Linked DNA regions of Actinoalloteichus fjordicus. The protein of the gene in region 1 binds, or shares a complex with, the protein of each later gene. Links are inferred from orthologs where the notes say so. Each region holds a gene or a part of one and is shown in the gene's direction. Other genes may lie near its edges.

Evidence for each region.
Region 2: the proteins of nusB (region 1) and rpsJ are in contact, whole or in part, in a solved structure (PDB 3D3B), measured with the Escherichia coli proteins. The link is inferred for Actinoalloteichus fjordicus from one-to-one orthologs.

What each region holds. Positions count from the first base shown.
Region 1 is NZ_CP016076.1:2,738,284-2,744,539, forward strand. Bases 1,555-4,380 are described here. They hold nusB (transcription antitermination factor NusB), read left to right. Parts: upstream 1,555-2,670; coding sequence 2,671-3,090; downstream 3,091-4,380. Other genes in these bases: UA74_RS12255 (M24 family metallopeptidase), read left to right, coding at 1,555-2,004; efp (elongation factor P), read left to right, coding at 2,108-2,671; bldD (transcriptional regulator BldD), read right to left, coding at 3,156-3,644; pyrR (bifunctional pyr operon transcriptional regulator/uracil phosphoribosyltransferase PyrR), read left to right, coding at 3,900-4,380. Outside these bases: UA74_RS12250 (glycoside hydrolase family 6 protein), read right to left, coding at 1-673; more of UA74_RS12255, read left to right, coding at 895-1,554; more of pyrR, read left to right, coding at 4,381-4,550; UA74_RS12280 (aspartate carbamoyltransferase catalytic subunit), read left to right, coding at 4,547-5,476; UA74_RS12285 (dihydroorotase), read left to right, coding at 5,476-6,256. UniProt on the Escherichia coli protein: Part of the processive rRNA transcription and antitermination complex (rrnTAC). The complex forms an RNA-chaperone ring around the RNA exit tunnel of RNA polymerase (RNAP).
Region 2 is NZ_CP016076.1:644,174-650,467, forward strand. The notes cover bases 306-3,169. They hold rpsJ (30S ribosomal protein S10), read left to right. Parts: upstream 306-1,516; coding sequence 1,517-1,822; downstream 1,823-3,169. Other genes in these bases: tuf (elongation factor Tu), read left to right, coding at 306-1,045; rplC (50S ribosomal protein L3), read left to right, coding at 1,857-2,507; rplD (50S ribosomal protein L4), read left to right, coding at 2,507-3,169. Outside these bases: more of tuf, read left to right, coding at 1-305; more of rplD, read left to right, coding at 3,170-3,217; rplW (50S ribosomal protein L23), read left to right, coding at 3,214-3,513; rplB (50S ribosomal protein L2), read left to right, coding at 3,559-4,392; rpsS (30S ribosomal protein S19), read left to right, coding at 4,411-4,692; rplV (50S ribosomal protein L22), read left to right, coding at 4,745-5,176; rpsC (30S ribosomal protein S3), read left to right, coding at 5,176-6,018; rplP (50S ribosomal protein L16), read left to right, coding at 6,022-6,294. UniProt on the Escherichia coli protein: Involved in the binding of tRNA to the ribosomes. Part of the processive rRNA transcription and antitermination complex (rrnTAC). The complex forms an RNA-chaperone ring around the RNA exit tunnel of RNA polymerase (RNAP).

The sequences.
Region 1 (6,256 bases):
AGACGTTCGTCGCGATGCCCGCCGCGCCGTCGGCGATCCCCGCCGCCGTCAGCCGCGAGGCCATCTCCCCGGGCGCGTGCCACGCCGAGTGTGAGGCGTCGAGGTAGACGTCGGCCTGGGCGGACCCCGAGGTGAGCGCCGCGACGGCGTAGGTGATCGACGCGGTGACCTCGGCCTGTTCCGACTCGTTCATGCAGGAGTCCATCAACGCCAGCACGTCCGGTTCGAGGATGATCGTGGCTGGCCGGTCGGCGAGTCCGTCGGCGACCCGGTCGACCCAGGTCCGATAGGAGGAGTGATCGGGAGCGCCGCCGCCGCTGTGGTTGCTGCAGTCCCGGTTGGGGATGTTGTAGACGACGAGGATCGGCGTCTGGCCTGCGGCCTGGGCCGCACCGACGAGCCCGTCGACCTGGGCGGTGACGGCGGCCGGATTGTGCTGGGTGAACCACTGCGCCTGCGGGACGGAGGCGATGCGCTCGCCGATCACCGAGGCGCGTCCGTCACCGGGATTCGCCGCCACCCACTGCGCGGCGTTGGTCGTCGGGTTGACGTAGAAGGTGTCGTCGGCCTGCTGCGGTGTCGCAGCAGCCTGCGGGGTCGCGATGCCGCCGATCGCCGCCGTCGCGGCCAGGACGGCGCTCAGCGTCGCGCCGATGATGGTCCTGCTGGTCATGCTCTCTCCTCGGGTCGGTGATGCGAGAGTCCGATCTCGGTGGTTGTGAGCGCTCCCAGACAGGACCAGATTACGATCAGATCTCGGCGGCGATGCGTCCGCTCAGCGGTCGTTCTGCTGCGCCGAACGGCGCAGTCACCCGGTCTCGAGGCTGCGGTGTCGGTCGTCGCCGCCGGGCGGGACGCCGTGTTCGGGCCTCGCTGACTCTTATGCTGCCTGCCATGCCAGAAACCCATTCCCGCCGCCGCGAGGCGCTGCGCACGCTGCTCCGCACCGCGAATCTGGACGCGCTGCTGGTGACCGACCTGCTCAACGTCCGTTATCTGACCGGATTCACCGGGTCCAACGCCGCACTGCTGGTGCATGCCGAGGACACCGCGCACGCCGAGACGCGCACCACGTTCTGCACCGACGGGCGCTACCTCACCCAGGCGGGCGAGCAGGTCCCGGACCTGGAGCGGGTGATCGAACGCGCCTCCGGAACGGCGTTGGCCGCTCGATCCGGCGCGGAGGCTGCGGCTCATCGCCGCACGGGTTTCGAGAGTCATAAGGTGACCGTCGACGCACTGGACGTCCTGGCGGGCGCCGCCGAGGGCGTCGATCTGGTGCGGAGCCCCGGCCTGGTGGAGGAGTTGCGGCTGGTCAAGGACGACGAGGAGGTCGAGGCGCTCCGGATGGCCTGTGCCGCCGCGGACCGGGCGCTCGCCGAGCTGCTCGCCGCCGACGGGCTGCGCGCGGGCCGTGCCGAGGTCGACGTGGCCCGTGATCTGGAGGCGCGGATGCGGGACAACGGTGCCGCCGGGCCGTCCTTCGAGACGATCGTCGCCTCCGGTGCGAACTCCGCAGTTCCGCATCACCGGCCGACCGAGAAGGCGCTCCGAACGGGCGACCTCATCAAGATCGACTTCGGCGCACTCGTCGACGGTTATCACTCGGACATGACCCGTACGATGGTGCTCGGGCAGCCCGCCGACTGGCAGCAGGAGCTGTATGAGCTGGTCAGGCTCTCGCAGGCGGCGGGAAGAGCCGCGTTGTCCGTCGGTGTCGAGGTGCGTGACGTCGATGCTGCCGCGCGCAAGGTCATCGAGGCCGCAGGCCGAGGCGAGGACTTCCTGCACGGTCTCGGCCACGGCGTCGGACTGGAGGTCCATGAGGCTCCGAGCCTGTCCAAGGCGGGTGACGGTAGACTGATCGCCGGTATGGCCGTCACCGTCGAGCCCGGCGTGTACCTGTCCGGGCGCGGCGGCGTCCGCATCGAGGACACCCTCGTCGTTCGTGACGGCGAGCCGGAACTCCTCACCCTGACTACGAAGGAACTCGTGGTCGTCTGACGTAGTTCGCGTCGCATCGCCGCGGTCGTCGCAGAGCGGCCGCGGCCCGTCCCTGCACCGGCCCGTCTTCTCGGGCCCACTCGACACAGGAGAGACCACCACAGTGGCGACCACCAACGACCTCAAGAACGGACTGGTTCTCAACCTCGACGGCCAGCTCTGGACCGTCGTGTCGTTCCAGCACGTCAAGCCAGGCAAGGGCGGCGCCTTCGTGCGCACCACACTGAAGAACGTGCTCTCCGGCAAGGTCGTGGACAAGACCTTCAACGCGGGCGTGAAGGTCGAGACGGCCAACGTCGACAAGCGCGAGATGACCTATCTCTACGCCGACGGCAGCGATTACGTGTTCATGGACAGCGAGACCTTCGAGCAGCTTCCGGTGCCGGACGCCACCGTCGGGGACGCGGCCAAGTTCATGCTCGAGAATCAGACCGCCGTCGTGGCGGTGCACGAGGGCATCGCGCTCTACGTCGAACTGCCCGCCTCGGTGGAGCTCGTCGTGAAGCACACCGATCCCGGCCTGCAGGGTGACCGCTCCACCGGCGGCACCAAGCCAGCCGAGCTGGAGACCGGCGCCGAGATCAGCGTTCCCCTGTTCCTCAACAGCGGCGACAAGGTCAAGGTCGACACCCGCGACGGGCGCTACCTGGGCCGCGTGAACTCGTAATGGGCTCGCGCAGCAAAGCCCGCAAACGCGCCGTCGACCTGCTCTATGAGGCCGACGTCCGTTCTGTGGACCCGATCACCCTGCTCGCGGATCGCGTGGGCGTGCCGGACCTGGCTCCGGTCAACGACTACACGGTGACCCTCGTCGAGGGCGTCACCGAGCACCGACGGCGGATCGACGAGTTGATCTCGGAGTACGCCGAGGGCTGGACCCTGGCCAGGATGCCCCCGGTGGACCGGGCCGTCCTGCGGCTGGGCCTCTTCGAGCTGCTGTGGTCGGACGAGGTGGACGACAAGGTCGCCATCGACGAGGCCGTGGAACTGGCGAAGACGTTGTCCACGGACAACTCGCCGAGATTCGTCAACGGCATCCTCGACCGGCTGGCCAAGATCGCCGACCGGCTGCGCGCGGCGAGCTGACGCCTCGGGGGCGCCGTCATGTCGCACATGACGGCGCCCCGAGACGCTTTCAGCAGACGCGCAGCTCACTCCTCCTTGGCGGGTCGCGCCTCAGGAGGAAGGACCCCCCAGTCGATGAGCTGCTCGGTGAGTTCCCCCGGCGACATGTCATAGATGATCGCCAGCGACCGAAGGTCTTCGGTCCTGATCGAGAGCACCTTGCCGTTGTAGTCGCCCCGTTGGCTCTGGATGGTGGCCGCATAGCGAGCCAGCGGACCGACCTTCTCCGCAGGCAGCTGTTGCAGACGTTCCAGATTTATCACGATCTTCGTGGCGGGCTCCGCCCCGGACGGCACCCTGCCCTCCGGAAGCAGTTCCGCCACGGGCACGCCGTAGAAGTCGGCCAGTTCAGCGAGCTTCTGGACGGTGACCGCCCGGTCGCCGCGTTCGTACGAACCGACGACGACGGCCTTCCACCGGCCGCCTGACTTCTGCTCGACCCCATGCAGCGACAGCCCTTGTTGCTGGCGGATCGCGCGGAGCTTGGCGCCCAGCGCCTTGGCGTAGTCGCCCATGTGGCGGTTCTCCGTTTCGTTCGCCCCGTCAGCCTCTAGACAGGTCTGCGGGAATGCCCAGATCAATACGCAGAGTAATGTTCGCTTGCCGTCGTCACCAGGTCAAGCCGGTGAGACTGCTACAGCCGGGCGAGTTTCTGACACCACCCGGAAGATTGACAATCGCACACTGCTACCGTCCGAGCCGTCCGAGACCCTCGGACCCCGACGTCCTTTAACGACCCGTCCAGCGAGGCGGGGAAGGAGGTCCAGACCGTGGCGCCACGCTCAGCACGAGCGGGTGCGGCGGGCTCCGGCGAGCGTGAGCTGCTCGTCGAGGCCGACGTCGCACGGACCATTGCCCGGATGGCCCATCAGATCATCGAGAAGACCGCGCTGGACGCGCCCGACGCGCCGCACGTCGTCCTGCTGGGCATCCCGACCAGAGGCGCCCCGCTGGCCAGGCGGCTCTCCGCCAAGATCGCCGAATTCACCGGTGTGACGATTCCCACGGGAACGCTGGACGTCACGCTCTATCGTGACGATCTGCGCCGCCGACCGGCCCGCCCGCTGGAGCCGACGAGCCTGCCCGACGGCGGTCTCGACGACGCGCTGGTGGTGCTCGTCGACGACGTCCTGTTCTCCGGGCGGACCGTGCGAGCCGCGCTCGACGCCCTCCGCGACCACGGCAGACCCGCCGCCGTCCAGCTCGCCGTCCTCATCGACCGAGGCCACCGCGAGCTGCCGATCCGCGCCGACTACGTGGGCAAGAACGTGCCGACCGCCCGTCGCGAGGAGGTCTGGGTCCGGTTGACCGAACTCGACGGCGCGGACGCGGTGCTGCTGCGCCGCTCTGAGCCCGATGCCGCAGGCGCCGTCCCCTCGGCGGACTCGCCTGGTGACGGGCCTGCCGGAGACGCTCGATGAGGCATCTGCTGTCCATCGCCGACCTCGACGCGCAGGCGGCGAGCACCCTGCTCGACACCGCGGACCGGCTGGAGCAGACGCTGCTCGGTCGGCAGGTGCGCAAACTGCCGACCCTGCGGGGTCGCACCGTCGTCACGGTGTTCTACGAGAACTCCACTCGCACGCGGGTCTCCTTCGAGATCGCGGGAAAGTGGATGAGCGCCGATGTGATCAATGTCTCCATCGGTGGTTCCTCGGTGGGCAAGGGCGAGTCGCTGCGCGACACCGCGCTCACCCTGGCCGCGGCGGGCGCGGACTGCGTGGTCGTCCGACACCCCGCCTCCGGTGCGGCCCACCGGCTGGCCCAGTGGCTGGCGCACACCGGGGTGGCGGTGGTCAACGCGGGCGACGGCACCCACGAGCACCCCACCCAGGCCCTGCTGGACGCGCAGACCCTGCGGCAGCGACTCGGCGACATCGCCGGGCGACGGATCGCGGTGGTGGGCGACGTCCTGCACAGCCGCGTCGCACGGTCGAACGTGCTGCTCCTCACTCTGCTGGGCGCCCAGGTCGTCCTCGTCGCCCCGCCGACCCTGCTGCCGAGCGGTGTCGGCTCGTGGCCGGTGGAGGTGAGTCACGACCTCGACGCCGTGCTCGGCGGCGTCGACGCGGTGATGATGCTGCGGGTGCAGGCCGAGCGGATGCACGGCGGCTTCTTCCCCTCCGCCCGTGAGTACGCCGTGGACTACGGCTTGAACCGGCGACGCCTCGACCTGCTCCCGGAACACGCGCCCGTGCTGCATCCGGGGCCGATGCTGCGTGGCATGGAGATCAGCTCCGCCGTCGCGGACTCCGGACGTGCCCTGGTCACCGAGCAGGTGCGCAACGGGGTTCACCTGCGGATGGCCGTGCTCTATCACCTGCTGGCCGGAGAGGAGGTCGAGTGATGACCTCGACCGAGATCGACTCGTCGCCCGTGCTGCTCCGAGGCGTGCGGCCCTACGGTGAGGGCGAGCCCGTCGACCTGCTCGTGGCGGACGGTCGAATCGTTGCGATCGACGCGGCAGGCTCCGTCGACGCGGGTCAGGCCGAGGTGGTGGACGCGGCAGGTCTCGTCGCGCTGCCCGGCTTCGTCGACCTGCACACCCACCTGCGAGAGCCGGGACGCGAGGACGCGGAGACCATCGACACCGGGTCGGCCTCCGCCACACTCGGCGGCTACACCGCCGTGTTCGCCATGGCCAACACCGATCCGGTGGCCGACAACGCGGTGCTCGTCGAGCACGTCTGGCGGCGCGGTCGCGAGGTCGGCCTCGTCGACGTGCACCCGGTCGGCGCCGTCACGGTGGGGCTGGGGGGCGAGCGGCTCGCCGAACTGGGCGGCATGGCCCGCTCGGCCGCGCAGGTCCGGATGTTCTCGGACGACGGAGTGTGCGTCGCCGATCCGCTGCTGATGCGCAGGGCGCTGGAGTACTCCTCCGTGCTGGGCGCGACGATCGCCCAGCACGCCGAGGAGCCCAGGCTGACCGTCGGCGCCCAGGCACACGAGGGCGAGCGGGCGGCACTGCTGGGGCTGGCGGGCTGGCCTGCGGCGGCGGAGGAGTCGATCGTGGCCCGCGACTGCCTGCTGGCCCATCGCACCGGGGGCAGGCTGCACGTCTGTCACGTCTCCACGGCAGGCACCGTCGAGGTGCTGCGCTGGGCGGCCGGACCGTTGGCGGCGCTGC
Region 2 (6,294 bases), 2.1 Mb from region 1 along the record:
CTCGATCGACAAGGCGCCCGAGGAGAAGCAGCGCGGCATCACGATCTCCATCGCGCACATCGAGTACCAGACGGAGAAGCGTCACTACGCGCACGTCGACTGCCCCGGCCACGCCGACTACGTGAAGAACATGATCACGGGTGCGGCGCAGATGGACGGTGCGATCCTCGTGGTCGCCGCCACCGACGGCCCGATGCCGCAGACGCGTGAGCACGTGCTGCTGGCCCGTCAGGTCGGCGTTCCCTACATCGTGGTGGCCCTGAACAAGGCCGACATGGTGGACGACGAGGAGATCTTCGAGCTCGTCGAGATGGAGGTCCGTGAGCTGCTGTCGGCTCAGGAGTTCCCCGGCGACGACCTCCCGGTCGTGCGCGTCTCCGCGCTCAAGGCGCTGGAGGGCGACGCCGAGTGGAGCGCGAAGCTCCTCGAGCTGATGGACGCGGTCGACGAGAACATCCCGGAGCCGGAGCGCGAGGTCGACAAGGCGTTCCTGATGCCGGTGGAGGACGTCTTCACCATCACCGGTCGTGGCACCGTGGTCACCGGTCGTATCGAGCGCGGCATCGTCAAGGTGAACGAGGAGGTGGAGGTCGTCGGCATCAAGGAGAAGTCCCTGAAGACGACCGTCACCAGCATCGAGATGTTCAACAAGTTCCTCGATGAGGGCCAGGCTGGCGACAACGCCGCTCTGCTGCTCCGCGGCATCAAGCGCGAGCAGGTCGAGCGCGGCATGGTCGTCACGAAGCCGGGCTCCAACACCCCGCACACCAGCTTCGAGGCCGAGGTCTACATCCTCTCGAAGGACGAGGGTGGCCGTCACACGCCGTTCTTCAACAACTACCGTCCCCAGTTCTACTTCCGGACGACGGACGTGACCGGCGTGGTCACGCTGCCCGAGGGCACCGAGATGGTCATGCCCGGCGACAACACCGCGATCTCGGTGGAGCTGATCCAGCCCATCGCGATGGACGAGGGTCTGCGTCTGGCGATTCGTGAGGGCGGTCGCACCGTCGGCGCGGGTCGCGTCACCAAGATCAACAAGTGACTCACCGTGGGGAGGGCTCCTGATCCAGGGGCCCTCCCCACCCCCGATTTGGAGGCCTACCTCGGGGTATGGCATCCTGTAAGGGTTGCTCGTCGGAGGCTGTCGGTGAAGCATTGCGAACCGACAGCCTCGGCGCGAGCGCCCCGCGTCCGCAGCCTTGAGGATCGACTCGAGATCGGTGTCGGCCGGGGCTGCACGAACGCAGGTCCATCAGCGGACCCTGCGGGGTGCAGGGGGTCGAGAGATCCACACCACCGATGACGTCACAGGCATCGGTCTGAGCATCGGGCGCGACACGCCCGACCGCGTGGACCGGGTGACGGTGACGACTGGCAGTGTTTTTTCCTGAATAGGGTGTCTCCTTACGCAGGGGAGCAGCACGGGCCGGGAGGATCCAGGTCGGGATCAACGCGAGGCAACCGCAGCGTGTTAGTCAGAAGCGGCACGAGATTAGAGGAACGGCAAGCCACTATGGCGGGACAGAAGATCCGCATCCGGCTCAAGGCCTACGACCACGAGGCGATCGACGCGTCCGCGCGCAAGATCGTCGAGACCGTGACGCGCACCGGCGCTCGGGTCGTCGGACCTGTGCCGCTGCCCACCGAGAAGAACGTGTACTGCGTCATCCGCTCGCCGCACAAGTACAAGGATTCGCGCGAGCACTTCGAGATGCGCACGCACAAGCGTCTGATCGACATTCTCGACCCGTCGCCGAAGACGGTGGACGCGCTGATGCGCATCGACCTGCCGGCCAGTGTCGACGTCAACATTCAGTGATTCGGGCGCTAGAGCGGCGGAGATAACGAGACCCATGTCTGACAAGCAGATCAAGGGGATCCTGGGCACCAAACTTGGTATGTCCCAGGTCTTCGACGAGAACAACCGGATCGTACCGGTCACGGTCGTCAAGGCCGATCCGAACGTGGTCACCCAGATCCGGACCGACGAGAAGGACGGCTACTCGGCCGTCCAGCTGGCATACGGCGCCATTGACCCTCGTAAGGTCAACAAGCCCGAGACCGGCCACTTCAGCAAGGCGAAGGTGACCCCTCGCAGGCACCTGGTGGAGCTGCGCAGCAGCAACGCCGGTGAGTACGAGGTCGGCCAGGAGGTGACGGCCGACGTGTTCGATCAGGGCACGCTGGTCGACGTCGTGGCCACGAGCAAGGGCAAGGGCACCGCCGGTGTCATGAAGCGACACGGCTTCGCGGGTCTGAGCGCCAGCCACGGTACTCAGCGCAAGCACCGCTCGCCCGGCTCCATCGGCGGCTGCGCCACTCCCGGTCGCGTCTTCAAGGGCGTCCGGATGGCCGGACGCATGGGCAACGTGCGGGTCACCACGCAGAACCTGACCGTGCACCGGGTCGACCTCGAGGCGGGACTCATCCTGCTCAAGGGTGCGGTTCCCGGCCCGAAGGGCGGCCTCGTGCTGGTCAAGAGCGCTGCTAAGGGCGGTGTCTGATGAGCGCGAATGTTGAGATCAAGACCCCGGACGGCAAGGCCGACGGCAGCATCGAGCTGCCCGCCGACGTCTTCGACGTCCAGGCGAACATGGCCCTGATGCACCAGGTCGTGGTCGCGCAGCAGGCGGCGGCTCGGCAGGGCACGCACGACACGAAGACCCGCGGCGAGGTTCGCGGCGGTGGGCGTAAGCCGTACCGCCAGAAGGGCACCGGCCGCGCCCGTCAGGGTTCGGTTCGTGCGCCGCAGTTCGTCGGCGGTGGTGTCGTGCACGGCCCGACTCCGCGCGACTACTCCCAGCGGACGCCCAAGAAGATGAAGGCCGCCGCTCTGCGCGGTGCCCTCTCCGACCGGGCCCGCGAGGGGCAGCTGCACGTGGTCACCTCGCTGGTGGACGGCGAGAAGCCCTCGACGAAGTTCGCTCGTCAGGCGCTGCGCACGATCACCGAGGCCCGCCGCGTGCTGGTCGTCCTGCACCGTGAGGACGTCCTGGGCTGGCAGAGCCTGCGCAACCTTTCCGACGTGCACCTGATCGCTCCCGACCAGCTCAACACGTACGACGTGCTGGTCAACGACGACCTGGTGTTCACGAAGGCGGCTCTGGAGAGCTTCCTCTCCGGCTCGGCCCGGCGGTCTGGCAAGGCCACCGCTCGGTCCGGCGCGAGCGCCGACGCTACCGAGTCCGACTCAGATGGGGAGGCTGGGAAGTGATCCCCGACCCTCGCGACATCTTGGTTGCTCCGGTCGTCTCCGAGAAGAGCTACGGCCTTCTCGAGGAGAAGAAGTACACCTTCGTGGTGGTTCCGGACGCCAACAAGACGCAGATCAAGATCGCCGTCGAGCAGGTCTTCGGCGTGAAGGTCGCGAGCGTGAACACGCTCAACCGTCAGGGTAAGCGCAAGCGCACCCGCACCGGGTACGGCAAGCGCAAGGACACCAAGCGGGCGATCGTGACCTTGCACCCGGAGAGCAAGCCGATCGAGATCTTCGGCGGGCCGTCCGCGTGACGCGGCCGGACCGAACCGGACTGAACGACTGAGGACTGCACAGACATGGGCATCCGCAAGTACAAGCCGACGACACCGGGTCGTCGTGGTGCCAGCGTGGCCGACTTCGCCGAGATCACTCGGTCGACGCCGGAGAAGTCGCTGGTCCGTCCGCTGCACGGCCGCGGTGGTCGTAACGCGCACGGAAAGATCACGACCCGGCACAAGGGTGGTGGCCACAAGCGCGCCTACCGTCTGATCGACTTCCGTCGGTTGGACAAGGACGGCGTGCCTGCCAAGGTCGCGCACATCGAGTACGACCCGAACCGCACCGCCCGCATCGCGCTGCTGCACTACGCGGACGGCGAGAAGCGCTACATCATCGCCCCGGAGAAGACGCGCCAGGGCGACGTGATCGAGAGCGGTCCCCGGGCTGACATCAAGCCGGGCAACAACCTGCCGCTGCGCAACATCCCGACCGGCACCGTGGTGCACGCCATCGAGCTTCGGCCCGGCGGCGGCGCCAAGATCGCCAGGTCGGCGGGTGCCAGTGTGCAGCTGGTCGCCAAGGACGGGCCCTACGCCCAGCTCCGGATGCCGTCCGGTGAGATCCGCAACGTGGACGTGCGTTGTCGCGCCACGATCGGTGAGGTCGGCAACTCCGAGCAGGGCAACATCAACTGGGGCAAGGCGGGACGGATGCGGTGGAAGGGCAAGCGCCCGACCGTCCGTGGTGTCGCCATGAACCCGGTCGACCACCCCCACGGTGGTGGTGAGGGTAAGACCTCCGGTGGTCGCCACCCGGTGAACCCGGCTGGTAAGCCCGAGGGTCGTACGCGTCGTAACAAGCCGAGTGACAAGCTCATCGTCCGCCGACGCCGCACCGGCAAGAAGCGCTGAGCAGGGAGGGAGTGAAGGATGCCACGCAGCCTGAAGAAGGGCCCGTTCGTCGACGACCACCTGCTCAAGAAGGTGGACGTACTGAACGAGTCCGGCAAGAAGACGGTGATCAAGACCTGGTCCCGGCGCTCGACGATCATTCCGGACATGCTCGGGCACACGTTCGCCGTGCACGACGGTCGCAAGCACGTCCCGGTGTTCGTGTCCGAGGCGATGGTGGGTCACAAGCTGGGCGAGTTCGCCCCGACCCGCACCTTCAAAGGTCACGTCAAGGAAGACCGCAGGTCTCGCCGCCGCTGACGCGGGCTTCGACGCGAGATTCACGGACTAGCAAGAGCAAGGGGAAACAGCGATGAACGCCCGAAACGACGCTGTGGCGCCGGAAGGCGAAGAGACGCCGTCGCGTGCCGTGGCGCGGGCCCGCTATGTCCGCGCCACGCCGATGAAGGTGCGCCGCGTGGTCGATCTCGTCAGGGGCCGTCACGCTCAGGAGGCCCTGGCCGTGCTCCGGTTCGCGCCGCAGTCTGCCAGCGAGCCGGTCGAGAAGGTGCTTGCGAGCGCCATCGCCAACGCCGAGAACAACCTCGACCTCGATCCGGAGACGCTCTGGATCAGCAGCATCTACGTGGACGAGGGGCCGACGCTGAAGCGCATCCGGCCGCGGGCTCAGGGCCGCGCGTACCGGGTCCGTAAGCGGACCAGCCACATCACCGTCGAGGTCGAGTCCCGGCCGCAGGCCACGGGCCGGACTCGCAAGTCCAGCGTGAAGGGAAGTGCCCGGTAGTGGGTCAGAAAATCAACCCGCACGGCTTCCGGCTGGGGATCACCACCGACTGGAAGTCCCGCTGGTACGCCGACAAGCAGTACGCCGAGTATGTGTCGGAGGACGTCAAGATCCGCCGAATGCTCTCCAAGGGCATGGAGCGGGCAGGCATCTCCAAGGTGGAGATCGAGCGCACCCGAGACCGGGTCCGCGTCGACATCCACACCGCACGGCCCGGCATCGTGATCGGCCGCCGCGGCGCGGAGGCCGACCGCATCCGCGGTGAGCTGGAGAAGCTGACCAAGAAGCAGATCCAGCTCAACATCCTTGAGGTCAAGGGTTCCGAGTCCGATTCGCAGCTCGTGGCGCAGAACGTCGCCGAGCAGCTCTCCAACCGGGTGTCCTTCCGGCGCGCGATGCGTAAGGCGATGCAGTCGTCGATGCGCTCGCCGCAGGTCAAGGGCATTCGGGTGCAGGTGAGCGGCCGCCTCGGCGGTGCGGAGATGTCGCGCTCGGAGTTCTACCGCGAGGGTCGGGTTCCGCTGCACACGCTGCGTGCGGACATCGACTACGGCTTCTTCGAGGCCAAGACGACCTTCGGCCGTATCGGCGTGAAGGTCTGGATCTACAAGGGTGAGCTGGTCGGCGGCCTGAAGGCTCGCGAGGCTGCGGCTGCCGAGGCTCGGGCACCTCGCCGGGACCGTTCGGATCGGGCGGACCGCCCGGACCGGCCCAACCGTCGTCGCTCCGGTGCGTCCGGGACGACCGCGGCAGGCACCGAGGCCGGACGGGCTGCGGCCGAGACGGCGGAGAAGACGGCGGTCGCGACTTCGCCGTCCGCCGGCGAGAAGACGGAGGGCTGAGAAGTGCTCATCCCGCGTAAGGTCAAGTTCCGTAAGCAGCACCGCCCCGACCGGAGCGGCGCAGCCAAGGGCGGGACGCGGGTCACCTTCGGTGAGTTCGGGATCCAGGCTCTGGAGCCCGCTTACGTCACCAACAGGCAGATCGAGTCCGCTCGTATCGCCATCAACCGGCACATCCGTCGTGGTGGCAAGGTCTGGATCAACATCTTCCCGGACCGCCCGCTGACCAAGAAGCCTGCCGAGACCCGGATGGGTTCCGGTAAGGGTTCGCCGGAG